Regions from separate parts of the Ureibacillus sp. FSL K6-3587 genome, predicted to be linked through region 1. Evidence: riboswitches for the same ligand, from Rfam matches in the RefSeq annotation. Region 1 holds a riboswitch; each other region holds the start of a gene.
The links. Region 1 has a riboswitch for S-adenosylmethionine ahead of NSS77_RS04565 (O-acetylhomoserine aminocarboxypropyltransferase/cysteine synthase family protein). Riboswitches for the same ligand answer to the same signal wherever they lie in the genome.
Positions count from the first base shown of each region.

Region 2: linked by a shared signal. The riboswitch ahead of NSS77_RS10935 (methionine ABC transporter ATP-binding protein) and the one ahead of NSS77_RS04565 (O-acetylhomoserine aminocarboxypropyltransferase/cysteine synthase family protein) in region 1 are both predicted to bind S-adenosylmethionine.
Region 3: linked by a shared signal. The riboswitch ahead of metA (homoserine O-succinyltransferase) and the one ahead of NSS77_RS04565 (O-acetylhomoserine aminocarboxypropyltransferase/cysteine synthase family protein) in region 1 are both predicted to bind S-adenosylmethionine.

Region 1 is NZ_CP151969.1:930,134-933,391, forward strand. It holds gene NSS77_RS04565 (O-acetylhomoserine aminocarboxypropyltransferase/cysteine synthase family protein) at 61-1,362, opposite strand; SAM riboswitch class I at 1,475-1,578, opposite strand; gene NSS77_RS04570 (glycerol-3-phosphate acyltransferase) at 1,722-2,366, shown strand; gene NSS77_RS04575 (amidohydrolase family protein) at 2,428-3,258, opposite strand, start outside.
Region 2 is NZ_CP151969.1:2,219,881-2,223,138, forward strand. It holds gene gcvH (glycine cleavage system protein GcvH) at 1-138, shown strand, start outside; gene NSS77_RS10925 (toprim domain-containing protein) at 260-601, shown strand; gene NSS77_RS10930 (thioredoxin family protein) at 614-916, shown strand; SAM riboswitch class I at 968-1,080, shown strand; gene NSS77_RS10935 (methionine ABC transporter ATP-binding protein) at 1,252-2,277, shown strand; gene NSS77_RS10940 (methionine ABC transporter permease) at 2,270-2,938, shown strand; gene NSS77_RS10945 (MetQ/NlpA family ABC transporter substrate-binding protein) at 2,998-3,258, shown strand, end outside.
Region 3 is NZ_CP151969.1:2,989,276-2,992,533, reverse strand. It holds gene NSS77_RS14745 (AAA domain-containing protein) at 1-447, shown strand, start outside; gene NSS77_RS14740 (nucleoside-diphosphate sugar epimerase) at 429-1,181, shown strand; SAM riboswitch class I at 1,247-1,354, shown strand; gene metA (homoserine O-succinyltransferase) at 1,449-2,387, shown strand; gene NSS77_RS14730 (hypothetical protein) at 2,525-3,258, opposite strand, start outside.

The sequences.
Region 1 (3,258 bases):
GTATCAAATGACCGTTCTTTCTTTTATATGCAAATAGAGGGGCTTTTATAAATGATCAACTTAAGCGTTCTTTACACCAAATTCAGCTGCTGCTTTGGCTAAAGCCTGATCTAAATCCGCAATAATATCATCTGCGTTTTCCAAGCCGATGGATAGGCGGATGAGCTCTTCTCCAACACCGGCAATTTTCAATTCTTCAGGAGATAATTGTTGGTGAGTTGTTGAAGCCGGATGAATAATCAATGATCTTGCATCTCCAACGTTTGCAACATGAGAGAACAATTTCACGTTGTCAATAACGACACTGCCTGCTTCACGGCCACCTTTAATGCCGAATGTCACCATAGAACCATAACCGTTTTTCAAGTATTTTTTCGCTAAATGGTGAGATTCGAATGATTCATCTCCTGGATAATTCACGTATTCCACGTATGGGTGGTTTTTCAAAAACGCCACTACTTTTTCCGCATTTTCACTATGTCTTGGATAGCGGAGGTGAAGAGTTTCCAATCCTTGAAGGAAACTGAAAGCCGCATCCGGACCTAAAGTTGGGCCTAAGTCGCGCAATAATTGAACGCGCAATTTTGTTGCAAAAGCTGCGCCTGCTGTATCGATGCCGTAACGGATGCCGTGATAAGTGTGGTCAGGCTCTGTGAATCCAGGGAATCGGCCTTGTGTCCAGTCGAATTTTCCTGCATCTACCACAACGCCACCGATTGTTGTACCGTGGCCGCCAATCCATTTTGTTGCTGAATGGATAACAACATCTGCTCCAAAATCAATTGGATTGCATCCATATGGTGATGGGAACGTATTGTCGATGATTAATGGAATGCCATGTTCATGGGCAATTGCTGCTACTGCTTCAATATCTAAAATATTTAAGCTAGGATTTCCTACTACTTCTGCATAGATTGCTTTTGTTTTGTCCGTAATTGCTTTGCGGAAGTTTTCCGGATCTCTTTCATCTACAAATGTTGTTGTAATGCCCCAACGAGGTAATGTGTTAGCAAATAAGTTATATGTTCCGCCATACAATGATCCAGCAGAGACAATTTCATCTCCCGCATTGGCGATATTTAAAATGGAGAAGGCAACTGCCGCCTGACCGGAAGATAGAGCAACAGCTGCAGAGCCACCTTCTAGCAAGGCAACACGCTTTTCAAACACATCGACTGTCGGGTTCATGATGCGGGAATAAATGTTTCCGACTTCTTCAAGGGCAAATAATTTTCGTGCATGTTCTGTGTTTTTGAAGGCATAAGCCGTCGTGCGATAAATCGGAACGGCAATTGCACCTGTTACTGGATCAGGTTGTTGACCACCGTGAAGTAATAGCGTTTCTGGTTTGAATTCGGACATGATATTTCCTCCTAAACATAAATTTGAGATGGAAGGTTTCGAGAAGGCACCGAAGATAAAAACAAAAGCCCTCTTCGTATAAGAAGAGGGCTCTGTACACGTACATTTCCTCCTCTTATCTTTCAGACAAACGTCTGTAGGATTTAGCACCTTTGCAAATACTTGCCGGTTGCCGGGCATCTTTGGGCCTATTCCCTCCGCCACTCTTGATAAGAGTAATGATTAATTTTCCATCGTTGGATTAACTATAAAACATAGTAACCCACTCTGTCAACTATTTTTTGAAATTTTTAAATCTTTTTTTATTTTATTGAGTATAATAGATTAAAGCGTTTTTTTCTATAAAAGGAGCAAATATTATGTTGATAGAGCTGATTATTTCACTTATTGCGGGATATTTTATCGGTTGCATCCATGGATCAAATGTGGCCCAATACCTTTCCGGGGTGAATCTAAAAGAAGCGGGCCATGGAAACGCGGGGGCTTCCAATGCCACCTTGACCCTTGGCTGGAAATACGGCATACTCGTAGGCCTCATTGATATCGGAAAAGGCGTCCTTGCCATAATCTTGGCAAAATATTTCTTAAATCACTTCACTTCATTGGATGCGGAGCAAATTTCCATATTCCTTTATTTGATAGGCGCGGCGGTCATTTTTGGCCATAATTTTCCCATCCATATGAATTTTCGGGGAGGAAAAGGAACCGCTTCCCTGATCGGCATTTTCGTTGCGATCAATTGGAAAATGGGTCTTCTTGCCGTAGTCGGTCTTATCGTTGTCTCTTTATTGACCAATTATTTGATTCTGGGCGTGTTTTTCTTTTATTTTGCATTTGCAATCAGCGCTTTGCTTTATGAGCCCTCCCTCTGGCCTTTTATCATTGTTCTGTTCCTTCTTTTGGTCGCAATCATTTTGCATTTAGAAAACATAAAACGGATGAAGCGCGGCACAGAACCGACGATCCGTTCCGCCTTTAAAAAGAAGAAAGGCCCATCCGTATAAAAATAGTATCTTCCGTAAAGGGGTTATTCGTTGAACACACTTGGCTACGGAAGATACTTTTTTATTGTCCGCCCATTTCCGATTCATCCCGGTATGTTTCTTTTCCTTTAAAATAAGTAAGTATGACTTTTGCTTCGCTGATTTCACCTGGCGGAACCCTGAAAATATTTTTATCCAGTATAATAAAGTCCGCCTGCATGCCTACCCGGATTTTTCCCAATTGCGCTTCCCAGCCTATTTGCCTCGCCGCATAAATGGTGTAGCTTCGGAGCATCTGCTTCAATGTGGCGCTTTCTTCCGGCCACAAAGGCTTTTGACTTTTTTCATCATTCCAGTGAAGTCTTGTCATTCCTGTCTCAATTCCATAAAGCGGGTTCAACTCACCATCAGGATAGTTGCTGAAAGATGAGACCGGCAATCCCTTTTCAAAGTAGCTTTTCATTCGATGCCAGTTTTTAAGTTCGTCTTCCTTGCCGGCATCTATGGATTGATGAAAGATGGCCGGCTGGACGGATGGAATAATCCGAAACTTCCGGAAGTTTGTCAAATCATCATTCGTTACGATCGGCATATGGGAAATGACATGTTTAAAATTCTTTTTTCCATTTCGTACCCGCGCATATTCAAATCCTTCAAAAATCATGTGCAACTCTTTTTCTGCTTCCACATGAATCCGAAAACCTTCCCGATCCAGCAAATCCAACATATCAAGAAATTTCTCCTTCTCCCAAACCGCATTTTCTGTATAATTCATTTTTGCCGTTTGGACGCTGTAATTTTTCCCTTGGTAAATCTCCCTCCACTCTTTAAAAAGTTCGATCTGATCCAAATCCTTGAGGGGATCCACGTAGATTCCCAACTCATAGGTCATGGTCAATAGATTTTTCCGATC
Region 2 (3,258 bases), 1.3 Mb from region 1:
GAACTGGAAGACAGCCCGGAACTTGTGAATGAATCACCATATGAAAAAGCTTGGATGATTGTCGTTGAACCTTCAGATGCTTCCCAAATCGATCAATTATTGACTGCGGAACAATACGAAGAAATCATTTCGGAATAGTATGTGAAAAACGCCAGTGAAAGAACTGGCGTTTTTTTTAAAACAAAATATAATAAATAAACAACCTTTTTATTTTATTTTTGTTTCTTCGGTTTTTATTATAGTACTTGGGGTGATCAACATGCATTATGAAAAATGTATTATTGTTGAAGGTCGTTCGGATATGATGAAATTGGCCCCCATATTTGCGGAAGAGGTGAAAATCGTCTGTACAAATGGAACCATCAGCGAAGATGCGTTGCTGGAACTCCTTGAGCCTTATGAGGAATGCGAACTATATACATTTTTTGATGCGGATCAATCGGGCGATAAATTAAGAAAATTGATGAAGCGGATCTATTCTGAGGCTACCCATCTCAACGTTCCGAAGACTTATATGGAAGTGGCGAATGCCCCAAGAAAAGTATTGGCACAATTACTGAAGGAAGCGAAATTTTCAGTACACAAAGAATATTTAGTATAGGAAATGATCGAAATGGAAGAATGGACAATTGAAACTTGGAAAGAGAAAGCAAAAAATCATGAAGTAACGGCTTTATATTTATACACACCCTTTTGCGGAACATGCAAAGTGGCATCAAAAATGTTGGAAGTCGTCGAAGTGTTGCTGCCACAGATTCCCATTGGCAAAGCGAATATCAATTTTCTGGAGGATTTCGCTTTTGAACAGCAAATCGAAAGCGTGCCTTGTCTTTTGATTACGAAGAATGGAAAAGAGCATGAAAAAGTTTATGCCTTTGAATCCGTACAAAACTTATATGAAAAGTTGAGATTATAGTTGACATATGATAGATTACATGGTACATTGGTTCCATAATTAAATAGAAAACTCTTATTAAGAGTGGTGGAGGGAAGTGCCCTATGAAACCCGGCAACCATCATATTTTTGATATGATAAGGTGCCAAATCACGCAAAGTATTTATTACTTTGAAAGATAAGAGGAAGTTTTACAAATTCTTCTGGGTTGTTCAACTTCCCTTCTACTTATCAAAGTAGGAGGTTTTTTTATTGAAATTTCCTCTTTTTACATTGCTAAAGTAATAGAATAAAAACTGTAAAATTCACAGATGCAGTATTAAAACTTTATTGCGGTTTGTCAAAGGAGTACTCATATGATTGAAGTAAAAGATGTCACAAAAATATTTAAAACGAAAGATGGAGAATTAACCGCAGTTGATCATGTCAGTTTATCCGTTCAAAAAGGTGAAATTTTCGGAATCATCGGATATAGCGGTGCCGGAAAAAGTACATTGATCCGCCTTTTGAATGGACTTGAAAAACCAACAAGCGGTTCAGTCACTGTGAATGGTCTTGAGATATCATCGATAAAAGGAAAAGAGTTGCGCAAAGCGCGCCAAAAAATCAGTATGATTTTCCAACATTTCAATCTATTGTGGTCGAGAACGGTTGCGGAAAATATCGCATTCCCTCTGGAAATCGCCGGTGTTCCAAAGGCGCAACGGGACAAGAAAGTTCAAGAATTGATCGAACTTGTGGGGCTGGGCGGAAGAGCGGATGCTTATCCTTCCCAGCTTTCCGGGGGACAAAAGCAGCGTGTGGGGATTGCGAGAGCGTTGGCAAACAATCCGGAAGTGCTGCTCTGCGATGAAGCGACGAGCGCATTGGACCCGGAAACAACCGATTCGATTTTGAGTCTGTTGCAAGATATTAATCAGCGCCTCGGATTAACGATTGTGTTGATTACCCATGAAATGCATGTCATCCGCAAAATTTGCCATCGGGTGGCGGTAATGCAAGCCGGGCGCATAGTTGAACAAGGGGACGTACTTGAGGTGTTCCGAAATCCTCAAGCGGATATTACGAAAAACTTTGTGATGCAAGTGTCCGATTCAAGAGAATCCAAAGAAGCGATTGAGCATATTTTGAAAAATTACCCAACAGGGAAATTGGTGAAATTGATTTTTGTAGGAAATACATCCGATCAACCGGTTATTTCTTACTTGATCAAAGAATTCCAAATTGATGTTAATATCCTTTACGGCAATATATCCGAAACTGCCAATGGCCCTTATGGAACATTGATCGTCCAACTTGACGGAGATAAGGAAAAAGTGGAAAAGGCGTTGGAAAAATTGCAGACGATGAACATTAAAACGGAGGTGATTTCCAATGATTGAAACTTTATTTCCAAATGTAAAGTGGGACCTCATGTGGCAAGCTACTTATGACACGGTCTACATGACGGTTGTCTCAACGGCGGTCACCTTCGTTCTTGGATTATTGATCGGTATTTTGCTTTTTTTAACTAGTCCCCATCAATTGTGGGCGAACAAAGTGGTTCATTTCTTGACGGGATCCCTTGTCAACATCTTCCGTTCGATTCCGTTTATCATATTGATCATTTTGTTGATTCCATTTACGAAGTTTTTACTTGGAACAATCCGTGGAGTGAATGCCGCTTTGCCGGCGCTGATTATCGGTTCTGCGCCATTCTATGCCCGTCTCGTTTTAATCGCATTCAGAGAAGTGGATAAAGGGGTCATTGAAGCGGCAAGATCAATGGGCGCCAATACATTTCAGATTATTTGGAAAGTGTTGATTCCGGAATCCAAACCTGCCCTCATTTCCGGCATTACGGTAACGGCTGTTGCCCTTGTCGGCTATACGGCAATGGCGGGAATCATCGGTGCCGGCGGTCTGGGTAACTTGGCGTTTTTGGAAGGTTTCCAAAGAACCCGGGAAGATGTCACGTTAATGTCAACGATTTTTATTTTGGTCATTGTATTCATCATACAATGGATTGGCGATACTATTACTGCCAAAACGGACAAGCGTTAGTTGGGTGATTTGGCGAAAGCCGTTCACATAAAAAAATTGAAGGAGAAGGAGAAAGAGGCATGAAGAAATTATTATCATTTTTGCTTTTATCCGTTCTTGTACTCGCACTAGCAGCATGCGGTACGAAAGACGATGCAAATTCTTCGTCTGATGAAGGAACAAAAGACGACGAAACAAAAGAAAAAGTAACATTAAAAGTGGGTGCTTCCCATACACCGCATGCGGAGATTTTGAAAAAAGCCAAACCTATTTTGGAAAAAGAAGGAATTGAACTGGAAATTGAAGAATATCAAGACTATGTATTGCCAAACGAAGATTTG
Region 3 (3,258 bases), 1.4 Mb from region 1:
GACTTGAATGAAGCGACGGCCAAAGCGAAGGAGAACGGTCTGCTTGAAAAAGACTCCTTAAAAGCCGTCGGGGTGATCAGCTACTATCGGGAGCAAGTGAATCGGGTCAATCAGTTAGTGGAAGAACTGCATTTGCCTCATTTGCATATCCGGACAGGTTCCGTCGATAAATTCCAGGGGATGGAAATGGACGTGATTTTGTTGAGCATGGTCCGCAATAATCCGCACGGGGAAATCGGATTTGCGAAAGACTACCGGCGGTTGAACGTGGCTTTGTCAAGAGCCCGGGAGTTGCTGATGATTGTCGGCAGTTCCGATATGTTTACAATGCGTCCGAAAAAGAAAGAAACGAGAGAAATGTACCAGCATTTATTTAATGTCGTAAAACAGCAACAAGGAATACGAAAAATAACGAAGGAGCCCGTGACATGGAACTCCAGCAATTAAAAAATCAATTGGAAAAAGAAATCAGGGGAACCATTGTTCATACGGACATTTGGTGTATTCCCATGCATACCTATGAAATCACCTATCAGCCCATCCAGAAAAAGGCGATGGACATTTTAATGAAAATTCTGCTTTTCTCCTTCCAAAAATCGGCTTTTGAAAGTGCTGAACAGCTCAGCGAAATTTTGTTGGTGGAGCCCTTATTCATCGAAGATTTGATGCGGAAGATGCAAAAGAACGGGCTGCTTGCACGGGAAAACAACTTTTATCAACTGACGGAAAAAGGAAAGCGGCAATTTTCCCAAGGCGTCTTTGAAGAGGAATTGGATCCTGTGACAATAGAGTTATTGTACAGCCCGGTGCATCATCAAATGATGAACGGTGATATGGAGGAAGTGCTGGATTTTGATGATTTTCCGGACCAATTGTATCGTTATATGAACGATGGAGAAGAATCATTGGATGTGGAGTTTTTTAAAAAGGAAATTCAAAATATAATAATCGATCGGGCGGATGAAGTTCATCAAGAAATCAAATCCATCCTATCGTTGGAAAATACGCAAATCAACGATGTGCCCTGTATTGAATTTATTGTGTGGAACACTGAAAACAGGGAATTTTTTCCGCGGGTGTGGAATACATTATTAAAAAATTGGGATCAATATTTGGAAAAAGAACTCTTTGAAATAGAAAATCCGGTTTGGTTAGAGAAATTTCACAGCAAAATAAAATAGCTCGATTATTGCAATTCTCTATTGGATATGTTAGGATAATCTTAATTTTATATGGGAATTATACTTTCTTATCAAGAGAAGTGGAGGGACTTGGCCCAATGAAACTTCAGCAACCTCTAACGGATGTTAGAAAGGTGCTAATTCCAGCAAGGCTCAGCCTTGGGAGATAAGAGAGTGCGTGCAAGGAAATTTTGTACCCTCTCATTCTCTTTTCTGGAATGAGCAGGGTTTTTTTATTAAGATATTTTAGAATGGGGGACAAGAGGAATGCCTATTAATATTCCGAAAAATTTACCTGCTGGAGAAATATTGAGAAACGAAAAGATTTTCGTCATGGAAGAGGACCGCGCATTATCACAGGACATACGTCCATTGAACATTTTGGTGTTGAATTTGATGCCTGAAAAAGAAAAAGCGGAATTACAGTTGCTGCGATTGCTCGGGAACACGCCGCTGCAAACCAATGTAACGTTTTTAAATACAGCCACGTATGAACCTAAAAATGTATCCAAAAGCCATTTGGAAACATTCTATAAAACTTTTGATAAAATCAAGCACCGCCGCTTTGACGGAATGGTCATCACCGGGGCGCCGGTTGAACGGATGGAATTTGAAGAAGTCCATTATTGGAAAGAGTTGACTGAAATTTTGGACTGGGCGAAAGAGAATGTGACTTCAATCATTTATATCTGTTGGGCTGCACAAGCCGCTCTCTATTACCACTTCGGAATCGGAAAATTCGAGTTGCCGAAAAAATGTTCCGGTATATTTGCGCATACCATTACGGATTTGACGAATGATTTGGTTCGGGGGTTCAACGATGAATTTGTCGCACCGCATTCCCGTTACACTTCCGTTTCCATCGAAGAAATAGAACAGCATCCTGATTTGCAATTGTTGAGCTATTCGGAAGAGGTCGGACCTTTTATCATCCAATCCAAAGACAACAAACACATTATGATCACTGGCCACTTGGAATATGACGCAACAACGCTTGCGGAAGAATACGAGCGTGACGTAAAGAAAGGTTTACCTATAGACATACCGGCAAATTATTTCCCTAATAATGATCCAACAAAGCAGCCAAAAAATACTTGGCGCGCCCATGCCCACTTATTGTTCTACAACTGGCTGAACTACTACGTTTACCAAGAAACGCCTTACGATTGGCATTATGTGGATGATGCCGTTGATTTTGAAATTTAAACAGAGGCTGGGAATACACGGCCAACAAAGTTCAAACGACCAAAAATAATGGAGAGAAATGGAAAAAGGAGAATTTGAGTTGAATCAAATTCTCCTTTTTTCTATCTTGAAACTAGTTTTGTCCCAGCCTCTTATTTTTAGATGAAAAACATCGCCGCAATTGTTGTCACCACAAGTCCAATCACAACGGGAACTAAATTTCGTCTAGCCAATTCAAACGGACTCACGTTGCAGATGGCAGCAGCAGGAATTAATGCCCAAGGCACCAATGTTCCTCCTCCGACATAAATCGCTGCAATTTGGCCCAATGCAGTCAAAGTGGCTGTTCCTTCACCAATCACTGTTCCAAAAAGATTGGCAATGGACCCCACCAATGAAATGCCGGAAAATCCGGAGCCGTCCAATCCCGTAATGGCACCGACGCCCGCAACGGTTACGGCTGCAATTTCCGTTGTCAAAGGTACAACTGATGCCAGAGCCACCCCTAAATCATTGATGATCCCTTGCGAATGTTCAGGAAGATAATCCCCAATGATTTGGGAAAAGCCGGAATCTCCCAAATAGAAGAAAGCTGCAATCGGAATTACCGGGCCAAACACTTTAAAACCAAATTGGAAACCCTGTATCAAATAGCTTGTCGTTTTTTCCAACCCGGCATTTTTATGGGCGAACATGGAAAGAAGCAACAGAATCAGCAGTGTCGTTCCACCGATCAACGCAGTCGCATCTCCGCCGGTTAAATCAAAAATGGACATGGCCACGACATTTAGTAAAAAGGCAACCGGAATCAAAAGGGCGAAAAATCGCTTTTGTTGAATTGATAGGAGATTTTCTTCCACTTCTTCTTGTTTCTCTTCGCCACCATCAAAAT